3 regions of the Thiocapsa sp. C2-2m genome follow, and region 1 is predicted to be linked to each of the others. Evidence: predicted binding sites of a transcription regulator. Region 1 holds the regulator's gene; each other region holds the start of a gene.
The links. Region 1 encodes FNR, which switches genes on or off when oxygen is low (the NO sensors DNR and NnrR bind a similar motif). Its sites were predicted from a motif close to TTGATNTANATCAA; they were not measured.

Region 1 (3,273 bases):
GACGCCGCTGCGCCCGGCTTGGGGGCGGCGCTCGCTGTTGCGCGGCGGTGCGGCGGAGCCGACGACACGCAGGGCCGGTCATGCCTGATTGCGTGCGCGCCTACACCGACGGTGCCTGCAAGGGCAATCCGGGGCCCGGGGGCTGGGGTGTCCTGTTGCGATGGGGCGACGTCGAGAAGGAGCTGTGCGGCGGCGAGCGCGCGACCACCAACAACCGCATGGAGCTGATGGCGGTCATCATGGCGCTGGAGACCATGAAGCGTCCGACCTGTCTGGAGATCGTCACCGACTCTCAATACGTCAAACGCGGGGTCGAGGAATGGATGCCGCGTTGGAAACGCAACGGCTGGCAGACGGCCGAACGCAAGCCCGTGAAGAATCGCGACCTTTGGGAGCGTCTGGATACCGCGATCGGCGGCCATCAGGTGCGCTGGAAGTGGGTCAAGGGCCATGCCGGTCATGCCGAGAACGAGCGTGCGGACCGACTGGCAAATCGCGGGATCGGGGGCTGAATCGCGTCCGGCATGACATGCGCGGTCTTCGCGTCGACTCGGCGTCGCGTGACTCGGCTGACTTCGGCGCAGACGCGATTCAGATATCGGAATTTTTCTCTTTAAACCGCGTCAGGTACGAGCCATTTGGAGTCCTCGGGGATTTGCTTTCCTGCAACGCGGCGGGTTTCACTTAGGACGCGGTTTAAATGAGACAGATTGTGCTCGATACCGAGACCACGGGTCTCGACCCCCAGGCTGGCCATCGCATCATCGAAATCGGTTGTGTCGAGCTGATCGACCGCCGCCTGACCGGAAACAACTTCCACCGCTATCTTCAGCCGGATCGCCAGATCGATGCGGGCGCCTCCGACGTGCACGGGATCACCAACGCCTTTCTCGCCGACAAGCCGCGCTTCGCCGAGATCGCCGAGGGCTTCCTGGACTATTTGGAAGGGGCCGAGCTGATCATTCACAACGCGGCCTTCGATCTCGGGTTTCTCGATCGCGAGATTACCGGCTGGAATGCCGAAGTACCGCGGATCGGGGATCGATGCGAGGTGATGGATACGCTACTCATGGCTCGGCGCATCCATCCGGGGCAGCGCAACAGCCTCGATGCCTTGTGCAAGCGCTACGGCGTGGATCATCGCCATCGCGACCTACACGGGGCTCTGCTCGATGCCGAGATCCTGGCGGATGTCTATCTCGCCATGACCGGTGGGCAGGTGGCCTTGAGTCTCGGGGAGGATCTCGCGACGCCGTCTCATGCCGGGCCGAACGCTCGGCAGCGCGGCCGACTGGATCCGAGTCGGCCGCGATTGCGGGTGACTCAGGCCGATCCGGCCGCGCTCGCCGCCCACGCCGAGCGACTCGCGGCGATCCAGGCGGCAAGTGCCGAAGGTTGTCTTTGGCTTCGCGCCGAGGGATGACACCGCTCGCGGTCTAAACCGCGCCCGGCGCAAGATGCGTCATCGAGATCCTGTGTGGTCTTTTGGAACCCCGCAGTCTCGGCGGAGACGCCGTTTGGAATTTTATCGTTTCAATTTCCTAAACTGCGCCGACTCCGAGGGTTGTCGATCGCTCCGGGGCAGATCCAGTCCGACGAGCATCCCAAAGCCGCAGCGGGCGCAGTTTAGCTCTGCTGCTGTTGGCGCCGATTCTGCCCGGCGCCGCCCACCAGCGACTCCAGCGTGTCCACGTCGAGCAACTGAATGTGCTTGCGGTCGACGTTCATCAGGCCATCGTCCTGGAAACGCGTGAAGAGTCGGCTGACGGTCTCGACGGCGAGACCCAGGTAGTTACCAATCTCGTGTCGGGACATGCTCAGATAGAAGTCGGTCGCGGACAATCCGCGTTTGTGCAGTCGCTTGGACAGGCTAAGCAGGAAGGCGGCGAGCCGCTCTTCGGCGTTCTTTTTACCGAGGAGCAAGAGCATGTCCGTGTCGTGCCCGATCTCTTTGCTGAGCAGCCGATACATCTGATGCTGAAGACTTGGAATGGTCGCCGTGAGCTCTTCGAGCCGGGTGAAAGGGATCTCGCAGATGGCGGATGTCTCGAGCACCTTGGCCGAGCAGGCGTGGATGTCCTTGTCGATCGCATCCAACCCGATCACCTCGCCCGGAAGATGAAAACCCAGCACCTGCTCGCCGCCCTCGGGGCTGGGGGCAAAGGTCTTCACGGAGCCGGTCTTCACAACATAGAGCGAACGAAATCGGTCCCCGTCGCGAAACAAAAAGTCACCCCGGTGAAGCGGTCGTGTTCGCTTTACGATCTCGTCGAGTCGCTCCACATCGTCCGGTGCAAGGCCCATCGGCAAACAGAGCGACGACAGGGAGCAGTTCCTGCAGGCGATGCGAATGGTCTCCAACGAGATGACTTTATGATGGCTCACAGCATCGCCCCACAATCTTCGATCGCCTGATTTTGAACCGTCGTTTGATCTGGATCAAGCGAAGATTATCTTCTTGTCATCGGGTCGACCTGAACCCGCAAGAAAAGGCCGCGCCCTCGCGGGCGCGGCCTTGACGCGAGCCTGACGAATCGGCGTTCGGCTTACTTCGCTTCGCCGGTCGCGGGGGCAGCGGGCGCGGCGTAGGGCGCAGCATACGGCACGCCGTAGTAGGGGGTGCCGTAACCCGGATAGCCATAGCCGTAGCCGGGGTAACCGTAACCGTAGCCTGGATAGCCGTAACCGTAGCCGCGTCCGTAGCCGCGACCACGTCCGTAGCCGCGACCGCCGCCGCTCATGTTCATGTTGAAGTCGCCCCAGCCGTCGCCGAGCATGTCGCCGAACAAGTCGCCGAGACCGGAGCCATAACCGGGCCCGTAGCCGCCGTAGCCCGGACCGCCCCAACCCGGTCCCCACCACGCCTGGGCCGGGCTCACGGCGAAGGCGGCGGCGCCTGCGATTACGGCGGCACTCAACAATTTCGCTGTTTGATGCATCGTTGACGCTCCTCTATTGACATTTGACATTCATCATCAACAACATCGATCAAGGCCGCTGCGACGCCGCCCGATCCTGACGAGCGCCGGCAGCGCCGAGAGGGTGTGTTTCGTGACTTGCGAAACGCCGTCAAATATACCCAGATCTCTGGATTTTGTGAAGTTTGCCGGGGCCGGCCCGGGGCCGGCGGCAGGGTTCGGGCGTGCGATGGTCGTCCCGAGTGCTCGGGTCAGCGCGCGCCTGTATCCCCGTTGAGCGGATCCGGGGATTTTGGTAGCGTGTCGGCGGATACGGGCCATCGCCCTCGACTGCCTCCTCGACCCCCATGACCAA
Region 2 (3,273 bases), on a different contig from region 1:
AACTTCCGGCGTTACCCTACGAAAAGAATGCACTTGAGCCTGTGATATCCGCCGAAACGATCGACTACCACTACGGCAAGCATCACCAGACCTACGTCAACAACCTCAACAACCTGATCCCCGGCACCGAGTTCGAGACCATGAGCCTCGAAGACATCATCATGAAATCCTCGGGCGGATTGTTCAACAACGCAGCCCAGGTGTGGAATCACACCTTCTATTGGAACTGTCTCAGTCCGAACGGCGGCGGTGCACCGACCGGGGCACTTGCCGACGCGATCAACGCAAAATTCGGCTCGTTCGACGAATTTAAGAAGCAGTTCTCTCAAGCTGCGGCCACCAACTTCGGCTCGGGCTGGACCTGGCTGGTCAAGAACGTCGACGGCTCCATCGACATTCACAACACCTCCAACGCAGGCACTCCGATGACCGAGGGCAAGACCGCGCTCATGACGGTCGACGTCTGGGAGCACGCCTACTACGTCGACTATCGCAATGCCCGTCCGAAGTATCTCGAGGCGATCTGGGACAAGATCAACTGGGAGTTCGTGGCAGCCAACCTTGCCTCTTGATCAAGCGCGATTTCTTCATCGTTTCGCCTCGACCTTTGCCGAGCACTTGAAGAGATAGGCATTCGAAATGGCCCAGCGCAACGCTGGGCCATCGTGCTTCGCAGATGGATTCTGAGCGGATGGGTTGCCTCGCGGCGATGCCCCGGTTTTCGGAAGCACTTGACGGACTGCGCCTGATCGAGGCCGCGGCCCGCAAGTTTCAGCGTCCGGCAACAGGGGAGCTCAAACATCCGCCCCAACGCCGCTACGAACCCCGCTCACTACTCCGACCGGCCGGTCGGGTGGACTGCACTTGGCTACGCGTGTCCACCCAACCGTTGCGATTCAGCGACGCGGCCGGAGCTGCCCGGGCGATCGGTCAGGACGGCTTGTCGGCATCGTTTGAGGCTGCCGCATCCGGGGCCGATTCCTGCGGCGCCGCCGCTTTCGCTTTTCCCGTGCTGCGACAGTGGCTGGAGACCTCGATACCATCCTTTCGTGTATAACCGGCCTGCCAGCGGCACGCCTCCGTAGTCCCGCATACCGCCTCTTCCAGGCCCTTACATGCGGATGCGGCGAAGACCGGGCCGCTGATCGCGAAGGTGATTGTGACTGCGCAAAGTGCGCAGACCGAGAGGGAGCGAATCGTCGTGGGTCGCATGTCGGCTATTCCTTAGTTTGTGGTTTGATGATGGCACGCTACAAATGTAAACGTAGCGTGCTCTCGAACGATAGAACTAAATCGTACACAAAGCAAGGATGGCGAAAGCGATCTCAGGCCGAATCCGTCTCGACTGCATCGATCTGGCGGCTGCCTGGCGAGGACGGAGCGACGGGATGTCGCTTGGTTGCAGCGGGGAGTCGGTCGATGGTTGCCTGCGCAATCGGAGGACGTGCGCCGTGGTGTGTCAGCGAGCGCCTGGACGGTGCACTTCTCGCCGTGCCGCGTCCGTTAGGCGTTCCAACAATCAAGGAGCGAGCGGATCCGCGCGATGGCGTCGGGGATCGCCGCCTCGACCGCGGGCGTGAGACGGTCGCCCCAGCCGACGAATGCGGGCTCGATGCCGACCAATGCGCGTTGGAGCGGGAGGGTGTCGGTGAGGCGTGCGATGTCCATCAGGTCGGAGAGGCTGACCTCGTGAACGGTCTTGGCATTGATGCTGAGCTGGCGATCCATCGCCTCGCCCTCGAAGACCCGGACGCTGCCGGGCGGTTCGCCCATCGTTGCGGCATCGACGACGATCAGCCGAGGACAGTCCCCGATCGGCAGGGCGAGCGTGAAGCTCAAGGTTCCGCCGTCTATGAACACGAGGGATGCGTCCGGATCGCTTTCCTGCTCGAGTCGGCGAACCACTTCGGCGCCCACTGCCTCGTCGGTCATGAGGACATTGCCGAGGCCGAGGATGAGTGTGGTTGGTTGCACGGCGGTGGACCTTCTCGGGCTGATGATGAGTGATCGGACGATCGTTTGATCTGCGTCCTTGCAGGTGCGCGCGGCGCGGCTTAGCCTGCCGAACAATGATCGACTTCCCTTGGGGGCTTGTCCATGTGTCTCGGTATCCCGATGCAGATCCAGTCCGTCGACGGCTTCCTGGCCTGTTGCACGGCTAAAGGCGCGGAGCGTGAGGTTAATCTTTTCATGCTGCAGGACGAGACGATCGGCGTCGGCGACTATGTGGTCGTGCACCTGGGCCATGCGATCAGTCGGATGAGCGAGGAGGAGGCGGTCGCAGCCTGGGAGATCTATGACGCGATCCTCGCGGCGCAGGACGGCGGCCGGGTCGAGGTCTGACCCGGCGGGCCGGGATGCCCGAGCGGGCAAACCGACCGCCATGCGGTCTTAGGCGAATTCCGGAAACCTTCATGCCACGGGCGTAGGTTGTGCCGAGCTGTGCGAGGCACAACCAACCGTAGAGGCAAGTTGTGCTTCCTATCGTCAGCACAACCTACGGGTATGGAGGTTTGCAGAAATCGCCTTAGCCCAAGAAAGCCTCGGCCAGCGCGTATTGATGTTCGGCCTCGGACGTCTCGGGCGCGTCGTCTTCCTCGATGAGGGTGCAGTTGACGGCCATGCGGGCCTGCATGGCGGCCTTCCAAGCGCGGTTTTGTTTTTCGCTCAGGAGTGCATCCGGCGTCAGGGCTGCTGCCGCGGCGGCGGCGACGAAGTGGTCGGCTTGGGCCAGCCAGTCGGTGTCCTTGCCGCAGTCGGTGTAGGTCTTGGTTGCGTAGGCCTTGGCCGCCTTGAAGGCGTCTTCCAGCTCGCCGGGGGCGACCTCGTCGCGCATCCCGGTTTCGATGGAGCGGTTGACCCGCTCGTCCTTGCTCAGCTGCATGACGTGCTGGGCGAAGCGAGAGCCGAGAATGCGTTGCTGCTGCGCGTCGAGTCCGTTGAGGGCGTCACGCAGCGCGCGGTCGTTGTTGATCTTGGGCATGGGGAAGCTCCTCGGCCTATCGGTGGGCCGGCCGGGTGGCGTGCCGGCTCGGCGAAGATCGGTCGCGATGCGGACCGAAACCGTTCTCGGGACGTGCGGCGTAGCCGGTATCTCGGTCGCGCCCACACGCTGTCGTGATCAGCGTTTCTCTATATCACCAAATTCCAATATAGACTGCATTGACTTGCATCATTCCCTCGGAGCCTATGAACCGTACCGTCTTCTTTGTCTCGGAGAGCACCGGCATCACCGCCGAGACGCTCGGCCACAGCCTGTTGTCGCAGTTCGAT
Region 3 (3,273 bases), on a different contig from region 1:
CGCCACGAGAAGCGAGCGCGCAACGGCAGCGGCGTGTCGTCGTCGATGATCGCCGGACCATAGTCGCCGCTGCCGGAGTCATGTCCGCCGCCGGTCCTGAATCGATCCGGCGCGATGCGCCCACCCAGATAGCCGATCAGGCCCGCGCCGAGCACAATCGCCGGAAACGGCACGTTCAGCGCGAAAATGGCGACGAAGGCCGCCGCGGCGATCGCCCAGAGCGCGCCGTTGCGCAGCGCTCGGGATCCGATGCGCCAGGCCGCGAAGACGACGATTGCCGTCACCGCTGGCTTGATCCCGTAGAGGATACCGGCGACCACCGGCAGATCGCCGTAGGCCAGATAGACGAAGGTCAGCGCGATCAGGATCGCGAGCGACGGCAGCACAAAGAGCACGCCCGCCATGATGCCGCCGAGTGTCCCGTGCATCAGCCAGCCGATATAGGTCGCAAGCTGCTGCGCCTCCGGTCCGGGCAGCATCATGGTGTAGTTCAGCGCATGCAGGAACCGATGCTCGCTGATCCAGCGTCGCCGCTCCACCAACTCGGTGTGCATCATCGAGATCTGTCCGGCCGGTCCGCCGAAGCTGATGAAGCCGAGCTTGAGCCAATAGAGAAAGGCATCCCCGAGGGTCACGGATCGCGGCGGCGAGGATGCAGGGGCTTGCGCGGGCGATCGACCGGGTAATGTTTTGGCGGTCTCGCGTGTCGTTGCCATAAAGGATCTCGGAGCGGGAATCCTCTCGGACCTGTTGGTGTCCTGGAGGGGCCTCACTCAGGCCAGAAGGGTTTCCGATAGGCCGGCTATCGATGTGATGGGACAGTATGATCACAAATGCCCTTGGCCGCGATACATCTGACGGCAGCCCGCGCTTGATGCTGAACCGGAAAAACTCTTCGCCTAGCGACGCGCGCCGCGGGCCGGTTGTCGTTTGATATCCGTCAAGGTCGGGACCCGAGGGTTCTCCTATCGTGAGTCTCGGGTGGTGACGTCATGACGCGGAGTCGCCCGGCGCCATCCAAACGGAGGCCGCAAATCGAAACAACCGATCCGAATCAAGACCAACCACAAGGAGTCAATACCCTCATGCGCACTTTAAAGACCTGGTGCTTGGGCCTGCTGCTCGTCACTCTATGCGTCGTCACCAACGCCCAAGCCACCGAAGATAAATCGATGGGCCTGTTCATCAACTTGACGACGAGTCAGACTGCCACTGCCGGTCACGCGATGCACTTTGCATCGAACATGCTCGAGCGCGGGCACCCGGTCGCGTTCTTCCTGAATCATCAGGCGGTCGCCTACGCCACCGCAAATGCACCCGACGAGCCTTTCGGCGATTCCGGACCGACGGTCGCCGACATGCTCGCGGATCTGATGGCGCGTGGGGCGAAGATGATCGTCTGCCGTCTCTGCATCAAGATGCAGGGGATCGACCCGCAGAGCCTCGTTGAAGGCGCCATGCTCGGCAACCCCGAGCTCGTGAGCGAATATCTCTTCGACCCGAGCTATCAGGTCATCAGCTGGTAGCCCACACGGCCGCAGGCGCCCTCGGCGGCTTGCCCGTCGGTGGGTGCCTGCGGCCTTTGTCTGCGTGGACTTTGTGAAAGAAGTGCGAGGTCGGCTAGTTGTCAGAAAGGCGCGCTGGCCTGGATCCCGCCGCACCCCGATTTGATGTCGATCAAAGCCGATATCCGACAGTCCCTCTAGGATGCAGGTCAATGAAGGGCCGCCGATGCCCGATCCGACCCAATCCGACCTGATCAAGAGCCCTCGATGTCCGCAACGCTCACGGCAGTCCCGCCCGTCCGTCACCCGCCGGGTGATTTGGCGATCTGGATCTTCATCCTCGCCGAGCTGGCGGTCTTCGCCATCTTTTTCGCCTCCTATGCCTTCGCGCGCATGGGCGATGTGGCGATGTTCAACCAATACCAGGCCACGCTCGATCAGCGCGCGGCGCTGTTCAACACCCTGGCCCTGATCACCAGCAGCTATTTCGTAGTGCGCGCCATTGCCGCAATCCGCGAGGATCAACGCAAAACGAGCGTGCGCTGGCTGCTCGCCGCCCTGGCCATGGGCACCCTGTTTCTGGTCGTCAAATCGGCGGAGTATGCCCACCATTTCGGCGAAGGCGTGCGGCTGAGCAGCAACACCTTCTATATGTTTTATCTCTCCTTGACCTTCTTTCATTTTCTGCATGTGGTGCTCGGTATGGTCATCCTGGCGGCGGTGGCGCTGAAGACCCACCAAGGTGCTTATTCCGCGAGTGAGCATACCGGCATGGAGACCGGCGGTGTTTATTGGCATATGGTCGATCTGGTGTGGCTGATCCTTTTCCCCTTGGTCTATGTGATGCGATGAACACCGTCATGAACACGCAAACCGCGATGCGCCCCTGCACACGGGTCTATCTGCTGCTCGTCGTGCTAACGGTGGTGACCTTCGCCGTCGGCTATTTTGATCTGCTCTCGGGAAACCGGGCCTTGTTTTTGTCGCTGCTCGTGCTCGGCTTTGCCTTGATCAAGGGTCAACTCATCGGCGATTTCTTCATGGGCCTGAAGGGTGTGCGCGGACCCTGGCGCTTCGTGATTCTCCTGTGGCTGTTGATCCCGGGAACCCTAATCACCGTCGCCTTCACACTAGCCGGCTGAGCACAGATGACATCCAGACACGCCGTTCGTCCGATCTCGATTCCGAACACCGGCGCGATGGCCGGTCACGCGGCGCAGGCGTCCGCCGAGACCCAGCGCGAGACCCAGCGCGAGTCGATCTTTTACAAGCCGCAAGGCCGCGAGGTCGCGCTCTTCGAATACGCATTCCACAATCGCCTGCCCGTGATGATCAAGGGGCCGACGGGTTGCGGTAAGACCCGCTTCGTGCGCTATATGGCCGAGCGCCTGTCGCGCTCGCTCTACACCGTCGCCTGTCATGACGACCTGACCGCGGCGGACCTGGTGGGACGCCATCTGATCGGCGCCGAGGGGACCTTCTGGAGCGATGGTCCGCTCACCCGTGCGGTGCGCGAGGGCGCCATCTGCTATCTCGACGAGGTGGTGGAGGCGCGCAAGGACACCACGGTGGTGCTGCATCCGCTCACCGACGATCGACGTATCCTGCCGTTGGAGCGCACCGGCGAGACCCTGCAGGCGCCGCCCGGATTCATGTTGGTCGTCTCCTACAATCCCGGTTATCAGAACCTGCTCAAGGGGATGAAGCCGAGCACGCGCCAGCGCTTCGTCGCGGTCACGCTCGGCTTTCCCGCGCCACGCCTGGAGGT

Region 2: AADX97_RS08905 (HyaD/HybD family hydrogenase maturation endopeptidase) is a predicted target of FNR. The motif match lies at 2,020-2,033, and genes of this name have one in related genera.
Region 3: AADX97_RS12620 (cytochrome c oxidase subunit 3 family protein) is a predicted target of FNR. The motif match lies at 1,668-1,681, and genes of this name have one in related genera.

The regions. Positions count from the first base shown of each region.
Region 1 covers NZ_JBBWVD010000001.1:189,731-193,003, reverse strand. Annotated here, with positions in the region: gene AADX97_RS00855 (class I SAM-dependent methyltransferase) at 1-88, shown strand, start outside; gene rnhA (ribonuclease HI) at 81-512, shown strand; gene dnaQ (DNA polymerase III subunit epsilon) at 701-1,423, shown strand; gene fnr (fumarate/nitrate reduction transcriptional regulator Fnr) at 1,627-2,385, opposite strand; gene AADX97_RS00835 (sulfur globule family protein) at 2,547-2,939, opposite strand; gene AADX97_RS00830 (CTP synthase) at 3,266-3,273, shown strand, end outside.
Region 2 covers NZ_JBBWVD010000009.1:127,181-130,453, forward strand. Annotated here, with positions in the region: gene AADX97_RS08900 (superoxide dismutase) at 1-572, shown strand, start outside; gene AADX97_RS08905 (HyaD/HybD family hydrogenase maturation endopeptidase) at 1,504-1,974, opposite strand; gene AADX97_RS08910 (HypC/HybG/HupF family hydrogenase formation chaperone) at 2,098-2,343, shown strand; gene AADX97_RS08915 (hypothetical protein) at 2,528-2,983, opposite strand; gene AADX97_RS08920 (pyruvate, water dikinase regulatory protein) at 3,190-3,273, shown strand, end outside.
Region 3 covers NZ_JBBWVD010000014.1:75,503-78,775, reverse strand. Annotated here, with positions in the region: gene chrA (chromate efflux transporter) at 1-716, opposite strand, end outside; gene AADX97_RS12625 (DsrE family protein) at 1,086-1,526, shown strand; gene AADX97_RS12620 (cytochrome c oxidase subunit 3 family protein) at 1,773-2,357, shown strand; gene AADX97_RS12615 (cytochrome C oxidase subunit IV family protein) at 2,366-2,647, shown strand; gene AADX97_RS12610 (CbbQ/NirQ/NorQ/GpvN family protein) at 2,654-3,273, shown strand, end outside.